3 regions of the Paraclostridium bifermentans genome follow, and region 2 is predicted to be linked to each of the others. Evidence: riboswitches for the same ligand, from Rfam matches in the RefSeq annotation. Region 2 holds a riboswitch; each other region holds the start of a gene.
The links. A riboswitch is a leader RNA that binds a small molecule or an ion and turns the genes downstream of it on or off. The one in region 2 is predicted to bind thiamine pyrophosphate.
Positions count from the first base shown of each region.

Region 1: another riboswitch for thiamine pyrophosphate. It lies ahead of thiS (sulfur carrier protein ThiS); the one in region 2 lies ahead of thiD (bifunctional hydroxymethylpyrimidine kinase/phosphomethylpyrimidine kinase).
Region 3: another riboswitch for thiamine pyrophosphate. It lies ahead of thiC (phosphomethylpyrimidine synthase ThiC); the one in region 2 lies ahead of thiD (bifunctional hydroxymethylpyrimidine kinase/phosphomethylpyrimidine kinase).

Region 1 is NZ_CP079737.1:529,795-535,792, forward strand. Features, by position in the region: gene KXZ80_RS02625 (MATE family efflux transporter) at 1-507, shown strand, start outside; gene KXZ80_RS02630 (phosphatase) at 626-1,339, shown strand; gene KXZ80_RS02635 (30S ribosomal protein S1) at 1,441-2,670, shown strand; TPP riboswitch at 2,812-2,923, shown strand; gene thiS (sulfur carrier protein ThiS) at 3,033-3,227, shown strand; gene thiF (sulfur carrier protein ThiS adenylyltransferase ThiF) at 3,229-4,032, shown strand; gene KXZ80_RS02650 (thiazole synthase) at 4,045-4,821, shown strand; gene thiH (2-iminoacetate synthase ThiH) at 4,824-5,939, shown strand; gene KXZ80_RS02660 (thiamine phosphate synthase) at 5,927-5,998, shown strand, end outside.
Region 2 is NZ_CP079737.1:1,008,283-1,014,280, reverse strand. Features, by position in the region: gene tenA (thiaminase II) at 1-249, opposite strand, end outside; gene thiM (hydroxyethylthiazole kinase) at 249-1,034, opposite strand; gene thiD (bifunctional hydroxymethylpyrimidine kinase/phosphomethylpyrimidine kinase) at 1,066-1,869, opposite strand; TPP riboswitch at 1,960-2,062, opposite strand; gene KXZ80_RS04870 (dicarboxylate/amino acid:cation symporter) at 2,117-3,373, opposite strand; gene KXZ80_RS04865 (SH3 domain-containing protein) at 3,695-4,576, opposite strand; gene KXZ80_RS04860 (hypothetical protein) at 4,838-5,032, shown strand; gene KXZ80_RS04855 (MOSC domain-containing protein) at 5,138-5,575, opposite strand; gene moaC (cyclic pyranopterin monophosphate synthase MoaC) at 5,577-5,998, opposite strand, start outside.
Region 3 is NZ_CP079737.1:1,953,777-1,959,774, reverse strand. Features, by position in the region: gene purF (amidophosphoribosyltransferase) at 1-1,040, opposite strand, end outside; gene thiC (phosphomethylpyrimidine synthase ThiC) at 1,042-2,355, opposite strand; TPP riboswitch at 2,474-2,578, opposite strand; gene KXZ80_RS09470 (protein adenylyltransferase SelO) at 2,790-4,262, shown strand; gene KXZ80_RS09465 (sigma 54-interacting transcriptional regulator) at 4,380-5,998, shown strand, end outside.

The sequences.
Region 1 (5,998 bases), 480 kb from region 2:
GCACAACCGATAATAAGTTTTAACTATGGAGCGGATAAGTTAGATAGAGTTAGAAAAACATTTAGACTATTACTAGTAAGTTGTTTAGTTTACACAACTTTAATGTGGGGAGCTATAATGATGTTCCCACAAGTATTTGTATCTATATTTAATAGTAATCCTCAACTTGTAGAAATAACTGTATGGAGTATGAGAATTTACTTTGCGGGAATACTACTATTTGGAGCACAAATTGCTTGTCAGCAAACATTCCTTGCTTTAGGCCAAGCAAAAATATCTATGATATTAGCTTTACTTAGAAAGATAATATTATTGATACCATTAATATTTATATTACCAGTATTTTTTGAAAACAAATTACAAGGTGTATTAACAGCAGAGCCAGTTGCAGATATAACTGCAGCAATTGTAACGATAATATGCTTTAGTGTATTTTATAAAAAAACTTTATCTATAGATCATTCAATGCAACCAACAGTAGAAATTGCGAAAACTAAAGATGAGTAATTTAAAAAGCTATGGTAAATAAATTTACCATAGCTTTAAATTTATATAAAATTATTATATACATATAACTAAAGGGTATATAATAAAAAGAGAAAGTTAAAACATAGGAGGATTAAATATGAATGCAATTATAGATTTACACTGCCATACTATTGCAAGTGGACATGCATATAGCACACTTAAAGAGAATATAGACGAAGCAAAATTAAAAGGGCTAAAGTATGTAGGTGTATCAGACCATGCTCCTAATATGCCTGGAAGTACACATCCTTTTTATTTTGGTAATTTAGGTGTTATAAAAGAAGAAATAAATGGAGTTAAAGTATTAAAAGGAATAGAAGCTAACATAATGGATTTTGATGGTAATGTAGATATTCCAAAGGATGTAATTGGAAAATTAGACTATGTTATTGCTAGTTTCCATCCACCATGCATAAATCCCGGAAACATAAATGAAAATACAAAAGCAATATTAAATGTAATGGAAAATGAAGAAGTGAAAATAATAGGGCATTTAGATGATAGTAGATATCCTGTTGATTATGAAAAAGTTGTACTAAAAGCTAAGGAAACTAAGACTTTACTAGAGATAAACAACTCTTCATTAAAACCTAATAGCTTTAGAGTTGGAGCGATAGATAATGCAAAAACTTTATTAAATATGTGCAAAAAACATGATGTTAAAGTGCTCTTAGGTAGTGATGCGCATATATACTATCAAGTGGGTAGTTTTGAAAATTGTACAAAAATACTAGAAGAAGTAAATTTCCCGGGAAATTTAGTGGTGAATTTTAACGAAGAATATATAAAAGAATATTTTTTTGGAAAGTAAAAAGAATTAATAATATCAAATAATATATCGTTAGTGATATAATAGTATATGATTAAATACAAAAATTATATAAACGTTTACATAGGAAGGGATGAAGTTTAATGGAGAACAATCAAACTATGCAAGAACTTTTAGAGCAACAAGAAAAAGAAATGAGCAGTATAAAAATAGGTCAAACAGTAAGCGGAAAAATAACTAAAGTATTATATGATGAATTACATTTAGAATTAAATTATGGATTTGAAGGAATTATATCTATATCTGAACTTATATTAGCTAAAGATGAAACAATAGAAGATAAGTATAGTGTTGGACAAGAAATAAGTGGAGAAATAACTAAGATAAATCGTAAAGATGGAACAATGTATTTATCAGCTAAAAAGGCTGTTATTGAAGCTACTAGAAAAGAGCTAAAAGAAGCTTTAGATAACCATACTATATTAACTGTTCATGTAGAAAGAAGCATTGAAAAAGGGTTATTTGCAAGTTACAAAACAGAAACTGTATTTATACCATTATCTCAAATAGATGTTACATTTGTAAACAACACAGCTGCATATGTAGGTCGTGATTTAGAAGTTTACATGATAGAAATGGATTTAAGAAGAAACAGAATAGTTGCATCTCATAGAGAAGTTGCTCATGAAAGAGTAGAAGCTGAAAAAGCAGCTAAGAGAGCACAAATGAAAGCTGATAGAGAAGCTGAAAGAGCTAGAGTTAAACAAGCTAAAGACGATTTATTTAACTCTCTTGAAGTAGGACAAAAAAGAACTGGTAAAGTAAGTAAAATAATGAACTATGGGGCATTCATAGATTTAGGTGGAATAGAAGGATTAGCACATATAAATGAATTAGCTTGGCATAGAGTAGAGTCAGTTGAAGATGTAGTAAAAGAAGGTCAAGAGGTAGATGTATATGTTATAAAAATAGACAAAGAAAATAAAAAAGTAGGACTAGCTATAAAAGACATAAACAATGATCCATGGAATTCTGTAAAAGAAGAAATGCAAGTTGGAGATATTGTTAATGTTAAAGTTTTAAAACTTATAGAAAGAGGAGCTTTTGTAGAAGTTAAACTTGGGGTAGAAGCATTCTTACCAATATCTCAATTAAGCGAAGATAGAGTTATGAAAGTATCTAATGTTGTTAATGTTGGAGACATAATAGATGTTATGATAATAGATATAAAAAATAAAGATAAGAGAATGGTTGTATCATTAAAAGAGGCTACAAAAGAACCTGAAGAAGATTACTCTGAATTTTTAGAAGTAGAAGAGTCATTAGGATCATTAGGAGATTTATTTAAAGATAAATTCAAAGATCTAAAATAGAATAGACGAGAAAAAATAGTATCTAGTATTAACTAGATACTATTTTTATTGTCATATTATAAAAGTATGTATAAAAATATAAGTATTAACTTTTTATTGAATATAAAAAAATACTATGATATACTCAACTTGTAAAAATGAATAGAAGGCTAGGGGAGCTATGATTGGATAGTTGAGAAGTAAAGCCAGAACTTTCAGACCCTAAAAACCTGATCAAGGTAATTCTTGCGTAGGGAAGCTTAATATAGTTAATAAGCATTATTTTTGATGTATATGAAAGCGTTCTCTGTAAAGAGGACGCTTTTTTTCGTAACGGACAAAGACGTTAAATCAAATAAAATTTTACACTTAAGGAGGAATATATGAAGGTAAATGGGAAAGAGATTTATTTAAAACCTGGTACTACGATTTTAAACTTACTAGAGGAATTAAAACTTAAAGTTGATAATGTTGTTGTAGAAGTTAATCTGGATATCATTGAAAATCATCAATATAGCTCATATATATTAAAGTCAGATGATATCGTAGAAGTTATAAGGTTTGTGGGAGGAGGTTAAAGTGAAATTATTTATAAATGAAGATTTAAAAATTTTAAATAAGAATGAAGTAAGTATTAATTTTATAAAAGATAGATTTAAAAAGAATGCAGATGTTGTTATTTTGAATGGATATCCTATTTCAGAAAATAAACTTTTGAAAGATGGAGATAGAGTTACATTAATAAAAAAAGGTGAAATTCCTACATTTGAGGAGTTAGAAAGTTTAATGGTGTCAAGGCATACTCCAAATATACATTCTAGTTTGAAAAAAGGTAAAATTGTTGTGTTGGGACTTGGAGGACTTGGTTCAAATATCGCTATATCACTTGCAAGAATAGGCGTTGGGCATCTAATATTAGCAGACTTTGATGTGGTTGAACCATCTAACTTAAATAGACAACAATACTTTATAAGTGATATAGGTAAGTATAAAACCGATGCAATTAAGAATCATATAAAAAATATAAATCCATTTATAAAAATAGATACTGTAAATAAAATTATAGATTCATCAAATATAAATGAATTTGAGGATGTAGATATTATAATGGAGGCATTTGATAATCCTAGATATAAAGCAGAAATCGCAAGTTTTATATTGAAAAACATGAAAGATAAATATCTTATTTCATCATCAGGGATGGCAGGTTTTTATGATTCCAACATAATAAAAACCAGAATGATAAAAGAGAGGTTTTTTATATGTGGAGATGGAGTTAATGAAGCAAAAGAAGGAGATGGCCTTATGGCACCTAGAGTATCCATATGTGCAAATCACATGGCCAACTTAGCAACAAAGATTTTAATAGAACACATAAAATAGAAGGGGGACAAAATGGATAAATTAGTATTAGGGGGACATGAATTTAACAGTAGACTGTTAATAGGAACAGGAAAGTATGGATCAAATGAAATTTTGCCAAAAGTTATAAAATCAAGTGAAAGTGAGCTTATAACAGTAGCTTTAAGAAGAGTTGATCTAGATAATGAAGATGAAAATATTATGAGTCATATTCCTAAAAATATGACTATACTACCAAATACATCAGGTGCAACAAATCATGTTGAAGCAGTTAGAATAGCTAGAATAGCTAGAAAAATGGGATGTGGAAATTTTATAAAAATAGAAGTAATAAGTGATTCTAAGTACCTATTACCAGATAACGAAGAAACTATAAAAGCTACTAAAATTTTAGCTGATGAAGGGTTTATAGTATTACCTTATATGACTCCAGATTTATATGCAGGAAAAAAACTTGTAGAAGCTGGAGCAGCAGCAGTTATGCCATTAGGAGCACCAATTGGATCCAATAGAGGCCTAAAGATGAAAGAAATGATAAAAATTATGATTGATGAAATAGATATACCTATAATTGTTGATGCTGGAATAGGTAAGCCTTCACAAGCCATGGAAGCTATGGAAATGGGAGCAGCAGCAATATTAGTAAATACTGCAATATCTAGTGCTCAAGATCCAGTAAAAATGGCAAATGCATTTAAATTAGCTGTAGAAGGTGGAAGAGAAGCGTATCTAGCTAAGGCTGGGAGAGTAACAAATTATGCAAATGCATCATCACCTTTAACAGGATTTTTAAGTGAGGTAGGTGTTTAATATTGAGTTTTTATAAATTTATAGATTCATATAAAAGTTTTGATGTAGATTCTTATTTGAAAAATGTAAAAGATGAAGATGTTTTAAGAAGTATAGAAAAGGATAGTTTAGATGAGTATGACTTATTAAACTTGTTATCAAAAACTGCAACTAAGTATCTTGAATTAATGGCTCAAAAGGCAAATGAAATAACAAATAGATATTTTGGAAAAACTATACTTTTATATACACCTATGTATATTTCAAATTTCTGTGTAAACAAATGTGTATACTGTGGTTACAATATAGAGTCTGATATAAAGAGAAAAAAATTAAATGTAGATGAGATATACAATGAAGGGTTAGCTATATCTAAAGATGGATTTAAACATTTACTACTTTTAACAGGAGAAAGTAAAATTCACTCAGACGTAAAATACATAGGAGATGCTGTTTCAGTTTTAAATGATATATTCCCATCTATAACAATAGAGGTTTATCCAATGGATGAAGATGAATATAGATATTTGTATGAAAAAGGGGTTGAAGGGGTAACTATATATCAAGAAACATACAATGAAAAAATATATAAAAATGTTCACTTAAAAGGACCTAAATCTAATTATAAATACAGATTGGATGCTCCAGAGAGAGCTGCAAAATCTGGAATGAGAAGTATATCTATAGGTGCTTTATTAGGTCTTAATGATTTTAGAGAAGAAACATTTTTTACCTTGATGCATGGAAGGTATATAAGAAGCAAATATCCTCAAGTTGATGTATCATACTCAGTACCGAGAATAAGACCTTTTAAAGGGTGTTATGAAAATCTTATAGAAGTTAGTGATAAGGATTTGGTACAAGTTATGATAGTCATGAGGTTGTTTGATAATCAAGGTGGAATAAATTTATCTACCAGAGAAAGCTTGGCCCTAAGAAAAAATTTAATTCCTCTTGGAGTTACAAAATTAAGTGCGGGAGTATCTACTAATGTAGGAGGACATTCATCAGATGGAGAAGGAACAGAACAATTCAAAATAAGTGATGAAAGTAGCGTATTACAAATAAAAAAAATGCTTAATGATATAGGGTACCAACAAATATTTAAAGATTGGGAAAGATTTCAATGTACCTTATAACTAACAGATATTTATGCAGTTATAACAGATATTTAGAAGTATTAGAGGAAGCATCATTT
Region 2 (5,998 bases):
AGTTTCATCTTCCATAGACCCCTTAGCCGCTTTATTAAAAAACTTCATTTCTTTAACTGTATCTGCTTTTATTACTCCCATTGCAAAAACTTTAGCAAATTCTTTTAAATATAAGTAATCTTGTATAAGATATCTTTTAAATTTATCTTTTGGTAAAGTTCCTTCTCCTATTTCTCTTACAAATGGGTGATTTAAATAACTTTCCCATATGTCTTTAACTTCTTCAAATAAGCAATCTGTAAATTTCATTAAAATACCTCCACCCTTGAAGACTCTTTTAACTCATCTTCATTTAATTTGTATATATTGTCCATTAAATTTACTTTAAAGCTTCCTATTCCTATATTATCTATATCTACTAATTCTCCACATAAGCTCATTGTAAGAACACCCATTGCTGCAGAATTTAAAATTTCATTACTCGCTCCTAAATAACTCCCTATTAAACTAGCACTCATACATCCAGTTCCTGTTATTCCTTTTAATTTAGGAGTTCCATTGTGTATTTTTATAATTTTATCGCCATCAGTTACTACATCTACTTTTCCAGTAGCTACTACCACACATTCTAGTTTTTTAGCAACTTTCTTAATAATATCGTCTATGTTTTCATCATCGTCAAATGAATCTACACCTTTTCCTTTTACATTAAATCCACCTATGTACTTAATTTCAGCTGCATTACCTTTAATTACGTCAAACTTTACTTCGTTTAATAAAGTTTCCACTAACAAAGATCTTGAAGGTGTAGCAAACACCCCTACTGGATCTAATATAACTGGCTTTTTATGCTTATTTGCTATTTTCCCAGCCTTTATAAATAATTCTCTATGAGAGGAATTCATTGTTCCAATATTTATTACTACAGAACTTGCAATAGGTATTATCTCTTCTGCTTCTTCATAAGAATAACTCATCAGTGGACTTGCACCTATCGCTAAAGTTATATTTGCACAATCATTAATTGTAACTTCGTTAGTATAATGAAGTACTAATGGGTTAATTTCTTTAACTTTATTTAATAATTCAAACATAATTTCATCTCTCCCTTTTAAATGCTTATATCTATTTATTTGAGTCAAATTCATAAAAATGGTGTACTGGTCCTACTCCTCCACCTATATCAAAGCTATGTCTTATAGCATTAGTTATATAGTCTTTTGCATTAGAAACAGATTGTACTATATCAAATCCTAGTGCTAAATTTGCAGTTATTGCAGATGATAAAGTGCATCCTGTTCCATGAGTATTTTTTCTATCTAATCTTTCACTTTTATAAATTTCAAATGTATCCTGGCCTATTAAAACGTCTACTGCATCCCCGTCTAAGTGTCCACCTTTCATTAACACGTATTTAGGCCCTAGTTCTAATATTTTTTTCCCAACTAATTTCATGTCGTCTACATTGTCAATTTTAATCCCTGTTATTTCCTCAGCCTCTAATGTATTTGGCGTTATTATGTATGCTTTAGGTATAAGATATTTTATTAAATTGTCTTTAGCCTCAGGTTTTAAAAGTGAATATCCACTTTTAGATATCATTACTGGATCTACTACTAAGTACTTTGGATTATACTTATCTAAAGATTCAACAATTGCCTTTATTATTTCTGGACTAGATACCATTCCTATTTTTACTGCTTTAGGTGGTATGTCATCAAATACTACCTCTATTTGTTTTTGTATTATTTCTTTGCTTAAATCTTCTACTAAAAATACTCCATAAGTGTTTTGAGCAGTTATAGCTGTTATTACGCTCATTCCATAAGTTCCTATAGCACTAAATGTCTTTAAGTCTGCTTGTATACCTGCACCTCCTGATGAATCTGAGCCTGCTATTGTAAGTGTTGGCAATTTATACTTTTCCATTAGATGTTTCCCCCTTGATTTTTGTATTAAAAAAAGCTATATTCCTGTAGGAATATAGCTTTTAATTTACTATGCAAATAAATTTCATTTGTATATTTAGTAAAGCTTTCCTACGCTGGTATTATCCAGATCAGGTTTGAGGGTTAATGAATAAATTCATCTCTCAGCCGTTGGGGCACCCCTAGCTATTCATTTTAGATTACAGTTTAATTATAGCTCACTAAATTTATATGTCAATAAAAATTTATTACGCTACTTCTGCCGCATCTATATTAGTTACTTCTAACTCTTTTTCACTACTTGCAACTACAAGTGTACAAGTGTTATCTCCCATAACATTTACTGTAGTTCTAAACATATCTATAATTCTTTCTACTCCCATTATAAGTCCGATACCTTCAAGTGGAAGTCCTACTGATTGAAGCACCATTGATAGCATTATCATACCAACACCTGGAACTCCTGCCGTTCCAACTGATGCTAAAGTCGCTGTTAAAACTATTGTTAACATATCATTTATACCTAAATGAACTCCATAAACTTGTGCTATAAATAAAGCTGCTACACCTTGCATTATAGCTGTTCCGTCCATGTTTATAGTAGCTCCCATAGGTATTGTAAATGAACGTATACTTTTACTAACTCCCATTTCTTCCATAAGCTCTAAACTTACTGGAACAGAAGCATTACTTGATGCAGTTGAAAAAGTAACTGCAGCTACTTTTGAAAATTTACGTACAAATCCGATAAAACTAACTTTTGTAAATACTTTTAACGATCCTCCATAAACCACTACTACATGTAGTAATAGCCCTAATAATACAACTAATATATATTTAACTAATGATCCTATTGCATCTGCTCCTACTGTAGAGAAAGTATTTGTAATAAGTGCAAATACTCCAAAAGGTGCAAACATCATTATTACACTAACCATTTTCATACAAACTTCATTTGCACACTCAAATAATTTTTTTAAAGGTTTTGCCTTTTCTCCTACTAAACTTATTGATACTCCAGTAAGCATTGCAAAGAATATTATTTGTAGCATTTCACCTTTTGCAAAAGCCTCTATAGGGTTTGATGGTATCATATTTAATATTATTTCTGATAGTGACTGATTTTTTGCTATCGTAGTAGATTGGCTAGCTACAGTTCCTAAATCAAGTCCTGCACCTGGCTTTAATAAAACTCCTAAAGCTAATGATATACAAATAGCTACAGCTGTTGTCATTAAATAGAATCCCATAGTTTTAAATCCAATTCTACCTAATTTCTTTATATCTTCCATAGCAGATACACCGCATACCAATGAAACAAATACTAGTGGCACTACCATCATTTTTATAGCTTTTGTGAATCCATTTCCTATTACATTTATAATTCCACCTAATAAAACTGTATCTTTAATATAACTACCTGGCATTTTGCTAAGTATTACACCAAATAACATTCCTAAAAATAATCCAATTAATATCTTACTCGTTAATCCAAGTTTCCTCATATGTGTTTCCTCCATCTCTTTATCATATTAATATTATACACTAAAACCCGACTTTTTTGTAATTTTTTAAAGTTCAAGGACATCAAAACACATTTTAACTTAATATAATTAAGTAAGTACATTTTTAACCTTATTATATTTTGTCTATCTTGGATATAACTTTATATATATTCTAAAATCAGCTTAAAAAACTTAATTTTCAAACTATTACATATTTTAACTTATTTTTATTCATACATATACGATTATTCCTTATATTTTTAATAAAAAAAGACGGTACGTAAGTAACTTTACTTAACGTACCGTCTTTTTTTATTTTAACTATTTTAATATTTTTATTTCCATATTTTGTCTTCCGAACTTAACACATTCTGCTTCACTGTTCATAAATATATCTATTCTTTTACCTTTTATAGCACTTCCACAATCTTCTGCAGTAAATACCATGTCAAACTTAGGTATATATACTTTTGTTCCATATGGTATTACAGTTGGGTCAACTGCTATAGTTCCCCATTTAGGAGTTGTTCCTGTTGAAGTTATAGTATCTCCAGCATATGCTGTTGCTTCTATAGACATTAATGTTCCATTGTTGTTATTAGATGAAGTTTCTGCTTGTGAGTTAGAAGATTCATTTGTTGTTGCATCAGATACTGTAGATGCGCTCTTAACTTCTTTAACAGCATCATTGTTTTGTTGTTTAGCTTGGTTTTGTTCTTGTTCTTTAGCTTGAGATTCTGTTAACACATAATCACCACAAACCCATCCTTCTTTTTTATCATCTAATTTAATTCTATACCAATTATCTTGTTCTTCTAAAAGTTTAATTTCTGTATTTTTATCTAATGTATCTAATTTATCATGTTCTGTAGCTGGCCCTTTTCTTACGTTTAATTTACTAGCAGTTACAGTTGCATTCTCTTTATCAGTGTAATCTCCACTTACCCATCCTTCATTTCCATCAGTAAGCTTTATCTTGTTCCATCCATTATTTGTTTCTAATATTTCAACTACCATACCTCTGTCTAATGATCCTACTCTTTGTTCTTCTATTGATGGACCTTTTCTTACATTTAATTTTTCTGCTTTAACTACTTCTCTTTCTGCTGCATATATATTACTTGTAGATGTATAAAGTCCTCCTACAACTAATCCTAATGCTAATATTAATGATGATTTCCTCGCTCTTTTATTCATACTCATAGTATCCCTCCAGTTAATTTAAATAAATAAAAATTATATATTATTGACCATTATGTCTTGTAAAATTCGTATTTTATGAATTTGTTACTTTTCTGTAACTTTTAATTAATGATAATATATTTTTGGACCTTTGTAAACACATTTTCTATAATTACCAGAAAAAGGGTTACAAATTAGTTACAATTTTAGTAACAATTTAATGTTTCATACCCCTAAGGATGAGTGTATAAATATCCATATATTAATATGGAGGTATTATGTATGATAAGTTTTTGCTCAATGTGTTCTGGTATTAGCGAGTATGAATTAAAAAAAGCTTTATTAGAAGTTGATATAAAAGAAGATTGTATATGTGAATGTGGATCAGAATTTACAGCTTATGTAGATACTGAATTAATAACAGCACAAGATAAAGAAGACTTTATAGCTCAGGCTCTAGAAATATTAAATAAATAAATAAATGGCATGAGTCCGGTTAAATACCGTACTCATGCCACTTAAAAGTGATTTTTATATGTGTCCACTTGAAATGGATATATTTATTTCTTAGTTGCTTTTATATTATGCTTCAATAATTTCTATTTTATCTCCACATTTAACTTCACCATCTTTTATTATTTTAGTGAATATTCCTTCTCTAGGCATTACACAGTCCCCAACTTTAGTTTTTATTTCACAGCCTTTATGGCACTTCTTCCCTATCTGAGTAACTTCTTGAATTGTATTACCTATTTTCAACTTCGTTCCTACAGGTAACTCATACAGAACTATACCTTCAGTTGTTAGGTTTTCGGCAAAAACTCCAGGAGTTAAACCATCTATTCCTTGTTTTCTTGTTTTTTCTATACTTTCAATTCCAAGTAAGCTTATTTGTCTATGCCACTCACCTGCATGAGCATCTCCAACAAGACCATGATTTTGTTTAAACATACCTTTTTCTATTGGTTTTTTTATAGTTCCTTTTTTCTCACTTATATTTATAGATATTACTTTTCCTATATTATTCATTTCTAATGTACTCCCCACTTTTTCCACCTACTTTTTTTACAAGTCTTATATTATTTATAACCATATCCTTATCTATAGCTTTGCACATATCATATATAGTAAGTGCTGCCATAGACACAGCTGTTAAAGCCTCCATCTCTACTCCAGTCTTACCTACAGTAGATACTGTAGCTTCTATTTCTATTTCTGTTTCTAATATATTAAATTTAATATCCGCTCCTGTTAAAAATATATTATGACACATAGGTATTAAATCCCATGTTTTCTTTGCTCCTGTTATTCCTCCGACTTGTGCTACAGAAAGTACATCGCCTTTTTTTATTTTTCCTTGCTTTATTATCTCTATAGTTCCTGACTTCATAGATATGCTACCTTTAGCTGTAGCAGTTCTTTTTGTTTCATTTTTTTCACTTA
Region 3 (5,998 bases), 950 kb from region 2:
ACATTTTCTTTAATAACATTTAATTTTAAATTTACAGTTTCACACCTTTTAGATTGGGAAGGTTTTATAAAACTTCTACCTAAAAAATTATTTTTAACGAAACCAGTAGTAATAGGTATAGATGAAGCTTTAGAAAATCCTAGAGCGGCGGTATTACCTGATTCTGGAACACCTATCACAATATCTGCATCTACTGGATGTTCATTGTATAAATTTACACCTGATTTAAATCTCGTGTTATAAACATTAACACCATCAATAATACTATCGACTCTAGAAAAATAAATATATTCAAAAGAACACGTCATACATTTACATAAGTTAGAAGCATTGATAGTTGTTACTCCAAAATTGTCTATTTTGATAATTTCTCCAGGCAAAATATCTCTTATAAATTTACCGCCTAAAATATCTAGGACACAACTTTCAGAGCATACTATATAAGAATTTTTAATTTTTCCAATACAAAGTGGTCTTATACCATTTGGATCTCTAAATGCAAATAACTCGTGTTTTGTAAGTAAAACACATGAAAAACCACCTTCCAATGCTTTTATTACTGAGCATAAAGCTTCCTCAATGGAGTTTTTAAAATGTTTTTCAATAAGTTTTAATATTACTTCTGAGTCAGATGTAGTATTAAAATTAAATTTTTTTAATTCATTTTTTAAGCTAAAAATGTTAGTAATATTTCCATTATGAGATAAAGCTATATTACAATTTGAATTATTATCAAAAATTGGTTGTGCGTTTAGGGTGTTAATTTCACCGAAAGTAGAATAACGAACATGCCCTATTCCTAAATATCCATTTAAGTTAGTTGGTATGTCACTAGAAAATACTTCATTAACCAATCCAACACCTTTATAACACTCGATTGATTCTTTATCCGAAAAAGCTACTCCACAACTATCTTGTCCTCGATGTTGAAGTGTAATAAGTGATGAGTACAAAGAAGAATGTAAATTAATTTTCTTAGTAGAAAAAAGACCGACAACTCCACATTCTTCTTTATATTTATCCATATTGTCAATTTGCATTTTAGTTATCAGCTCTTAATAAATTAATATCTTTTCCTTGCATTATCTTATTCATATTTCGCATGGAACACATTTTTCCACACATAGTGCAACTATCGTTATGCTCAGGAGTAGATTCTTTTCTATATCTTTTAGCTTTTTCAGGATCTATACAAAGGGCAAACATTTTATCCCAATCAAGTTCTTGTCTAGCTTTACTCATCTTATTATCCCAATCAATAGCACCAGGTATTTTTTTTGCTATATCACCAGAATGAGCAGCTATCTTAGTTGCTATTATACCTTCTTTAACATCATCTAAATTAGGGAGTCTTAAATGTTCTGATGGAGTAACGTAACATAAAAAATCAGCTCCAAAACTAGAAGCTAAAGCTCCTCCAATAGCACTTGTTATATGGTCATATCCTGGAGCAATATCTGTAACTATAGGACCTAATACATAAAATGGAGCACCATGACAAAGCTTTTTCTCAAGAATCATATTTGCTTGAATTTCATCTAAGGACATATGACCAGGACCTTCTATGATAACTTGAACATTTTGCTCCCAGGCTCTTAATGTTAACTCCCCTAAAATCATTAACTCTTTTATTTGACATGCATCAGATGCATCTTGTATAGAACCAGGTCTGCATGCATCTCCAAGACTTAAAGTTAAATCATACTCTTTACAAATTTCTAGTAAATCGTCAAAATATTCGAAGAAAGGATTTTCTTTATTGTTTAATTCCATCCATGCATACATTAAAGAGCCACCTCTTGAAACTATATTTGTAAGTCTTTTATTTCTTTTAAAAACAGAGGCAGTTTCTTTGTTTATACCAGCATGTATAGTTACAAAGTCAACTCCGTCTTTTGCATGTTTTATTACTACATCTAAAAATTCTTTAGCTGTGATATCTTTTAACTCTTTATCATAAAAACCAACAGCATCATAAATTGGAACAGTTCCAACCATAGCACTAGAATTAGAGATAAGTTTTTTTCTAAACTCTTCAGTTTTTCCAAAAGAGCTTAAATCCATTATAGCTTCAGCATTCATATCTAAAGCTAATTGAACTTTTTTCATTTCTTCGTCTATATCATAACAATCCTTAGATATGCCCAAGTTTACATTGATTTTGGTTCTTAAGTTCTTTCCAACACCTTCAGGGTTTAGAGACGTATGATTTTTATTAGCTGGAATAGCTATTTGTCCACTTGAAATTAAGTTTTTTAAAATTTCTATATCCATATTTTCTTTTTTAGCTACTATTTCCATTTCCTTTGTAATAATTCCTTTTTTAGCAGCATCCATTTGAGTTGTATAATTCATTTTTAAATCCCCTTTACTTTGTATTATTTTTAAAAAATAAAAAAGAAGCTTTACCATAAGATAAAGCTTCTTTACGAAATATTATAAAATAGACTAAAAAATATAGTCATAATCATAATCTTGAAGAAAATAACTTTCCTACGGTAGTTCTAACTACTTCAGGTTCAAAGGGTTAATGGTATAATCCATCTCTCAGCCAAAAGTGGCACCCCTAGTTAAATATATTTAATTTTAAATAATAATAAATTTGCAACTTCAAAATCATTATAGTCTTAAAAAATTACTATGTAAAGGTTTTTTTGAAACCTTTTAATTTATAAAAACATAAATTACATATTTTTAGTTTATTTAGAAAATTTAAAATATCTAATTTAAAACTGTAAATAAGGGTATCTTATATTTATAAAATTAATTATTTATAGTAAGGAGAAAAAATGGGAAATAATAAAAAAAATATAGAAACAGGATGGAATTTAAACAATAGTTACATGAATTTACCAGACTTTTTTTATAGTAAAATAAATTTAAATCCAGTGCCTTCACCGAGCTTAGTTATTCTAAATGATTCTTTAGCTAAATTTTTAGGATTAAATTCAGATAAACTTAAAAGTAAGGATGGAATAGAATTACTTTCAGGAAATAAAAAGATAGACGAGGGTGCTTTTATAGCTCAAGCATATGCAGGACATCAATTTGGGCATTTTACAATGCTAGGAGATGGGAGAGCATTGTTGATAGGAGAGCAAATAAATCCATCAGGAGATAGATTTGATATACAGCTTAAAGGATCTGGTAAAACACCTTACTCTAGGGGCGGAGATGGGAGAGCTGTTCTTGGGCCGATGCTTCGTGAATATATAATAAGTGAAGCTATGTATGGTCTTGGAGTTCCAACCACTCGAAGTCTAGCAGTAATAAAAACTGGAGAATCTGTGATTCGTGAAAATATAAAAAAAGGAGCAATTTTAACGCGTGTAGCTTCTAGTCATATTAGATTTGGAACATTTGAATATGCTCTAAATTATGGAGGTGTAAAGTCAGTTAAAGAGTTAGCTGATTATACAATCAATAGACATTACTCACATATAAAAGATGATAAAGATAAATACATTAACTTACTTAAAGAAGTAATAAATGCACACGCTAAACTTGTTGCAAAATGGCAAAGCATTGGATTTATCCATGGGGTTATGAATACTGACAATATGACTATAAGCGGAGAGAGCATTGACTATGGACCTTGTGCATTTATGGATAATTATAAGCCAGATACTGTTTTTAGTTCTATTGATAGATATGGAAGATACTCATATGAAAATCAACCAAATATGGCTGAATGGAATTTATGCAGATTTGCTGAAACGCTATTGCCATTAATAAGTGATGATAAAAATGATGCTATAAAAATTGCACAAGATGCTATTTCTGATTTCTCAGAAATTTATTATTTAAATTGGATTAAAAATATGAGATTTAAATTGGGATTATTTAATGAAGAATTACAAGATAAAGCATTGATAGAAGATTTACTTAGTATGATAGAAAAATATAGTGAAGATTTTACTAACACTTTTATAGCATTAACATTTAATAATATTAATAAAAAAGGAATGTTTGATAGTGAAGAATTTAAATCTTGGTACAACTTATGGAAAGAAAGATTAAAAAGACAAGAAAGATCTCAAGATGAAATTTTTAAGCTAATGAAAAAATCAAATCCAGCAGTAATACCAAGAAATCATAGAGTAGAAGAAGCTTTAGAAGCTGCTGATAAAGGCGATTTTACTTTCTTTAAAAAACTTATAACTGTACTTAAAAACCCATATGAACATTCTAAAGAGCAAGAGGGATATGCAAAATTGCCTAAGCCTTCAAGTTGTGCTTATAGAACTTATTGTGGGACATAATAAAATATAAAAACAAATAAAAACCATATTGATATAAATAATCAATATGGTTTTTATTTGTTTTTATAATATAATAAGGATAACAATACTACGTAAAAGTTAAAAGGAGTTTACTTAATGAAAACTATAGCTGTAGTGACAGATGGGATGTCAAAATTAGAATTATTTTTAAATAAAAATATAGAGTTGATTTTTAAAGACAAAGTAAAAATTAAAAACTATTATCTTAACAAATTATCAAATAAGGAAATAATTAAAGGCGATGTAGTTCTTGCAATGATAGACGATAGAGCTTTAAGGATAAAAGAATATGTTAAAGATACTAAAAAAATAATAAAAATAAATAGAAGTATAAAGCAAAAAGATGTTTATAAGTTATTTTCTTTACCAGAAGGAATTGATGTATTGGTTGTAAATGACAATGAATCTACTGTACTTGAAACCATATCTACTTTATACAATGTAGGAATAAATCATTTAAATTTCATACCCTATGATTCAAGTAAAGGATACAAAGATATAAAGGTTGCAGTTACTCCAGGAGAAGTTAACTTGGTTCCTAGTTATATTGATGAAGTAATTGACCTTGGGCATAGACACATAGATAGTTCTACATTTTTACAAATAATAGCTAAATTAAATATAGATGATAAAGATGTTACAGAAAGACTAATGAAATACTCAGATGAGGTAATTAGTTTATATTCTGGAGTAAATACTAAATATAAAGAACTTACTATAAAAAATGAAGAGCTGAGTTCAATAATAAATTTATCTAGTAATGGAATGGCTGTCATATCAAATAAAAAAGAGATACTAATTTGCAATCAAAGCTTAAAAAATATATTAGATGTTGAGGATTCACTAGTAGGTAAAAAAATAAGTGAAATAAAAAGCAAAGATATTAGATTTATTTTTGATTTAGATAAAGTAAAAGATGAAGTTATAAAGTATAAAAATAAATATTTAAATATAAACAAATATGATATAGAAAGCTTTGGGAAAGTTACAGGATCGTATTACTGTATTCAAGAAATAACTTATATAAAAAAGTTAGAACAGAACTTAAGTAAAAAACTAAGAGATAAGGGGCAAGTTGCTAGATATAATTTTAATGATATAAAAACTGAATCAATCAAAATGAGAAAATCAAAAGATTTAGGTAAAAAGATTTCAAAATCAGACTATACAGTTTTAATTACAGGGGAAAGTGGAACTGGAAAAGAGCTAATGGCACAATCTATACATAATGAATCACTAAGGTCTAAACAGCCATTTATAGCTATAAACTGCGCAGCTATGCCAGAAAATTTATTAGAAAGTGAATTGTTTGGATATGAAGAAGGTGCATTTACAGGAGCTTTAAAAGGTGGGAAAAAAGGTTTGTTTGAACAAGCTCATAACGGAACTATATTTTTAGATGAAATAGGGGACATGCCAATATATTTGCAAACTAAACTACTTAGAGTTCTCCAAGAAAATCAAGTTATGAGAGTTGGAGGAGAAAGTGTAATTGATATTGATGTTAGAGTTATAGCTGCAACCAATAAAAATTTATTAGAAATGATAAGACAGGAAAAATTTAGAGCTGACTTATATTATAGGATAAATGTACTACCTATAAATATTCCGTCTTTAAGAGAACGAAAAGAAGATATATCTATGATGTTAAATTATTTTATGAAAACGAAAAGATGTATAAGTGATGAAGCTAAAGAAATTTTAAATAAATATTC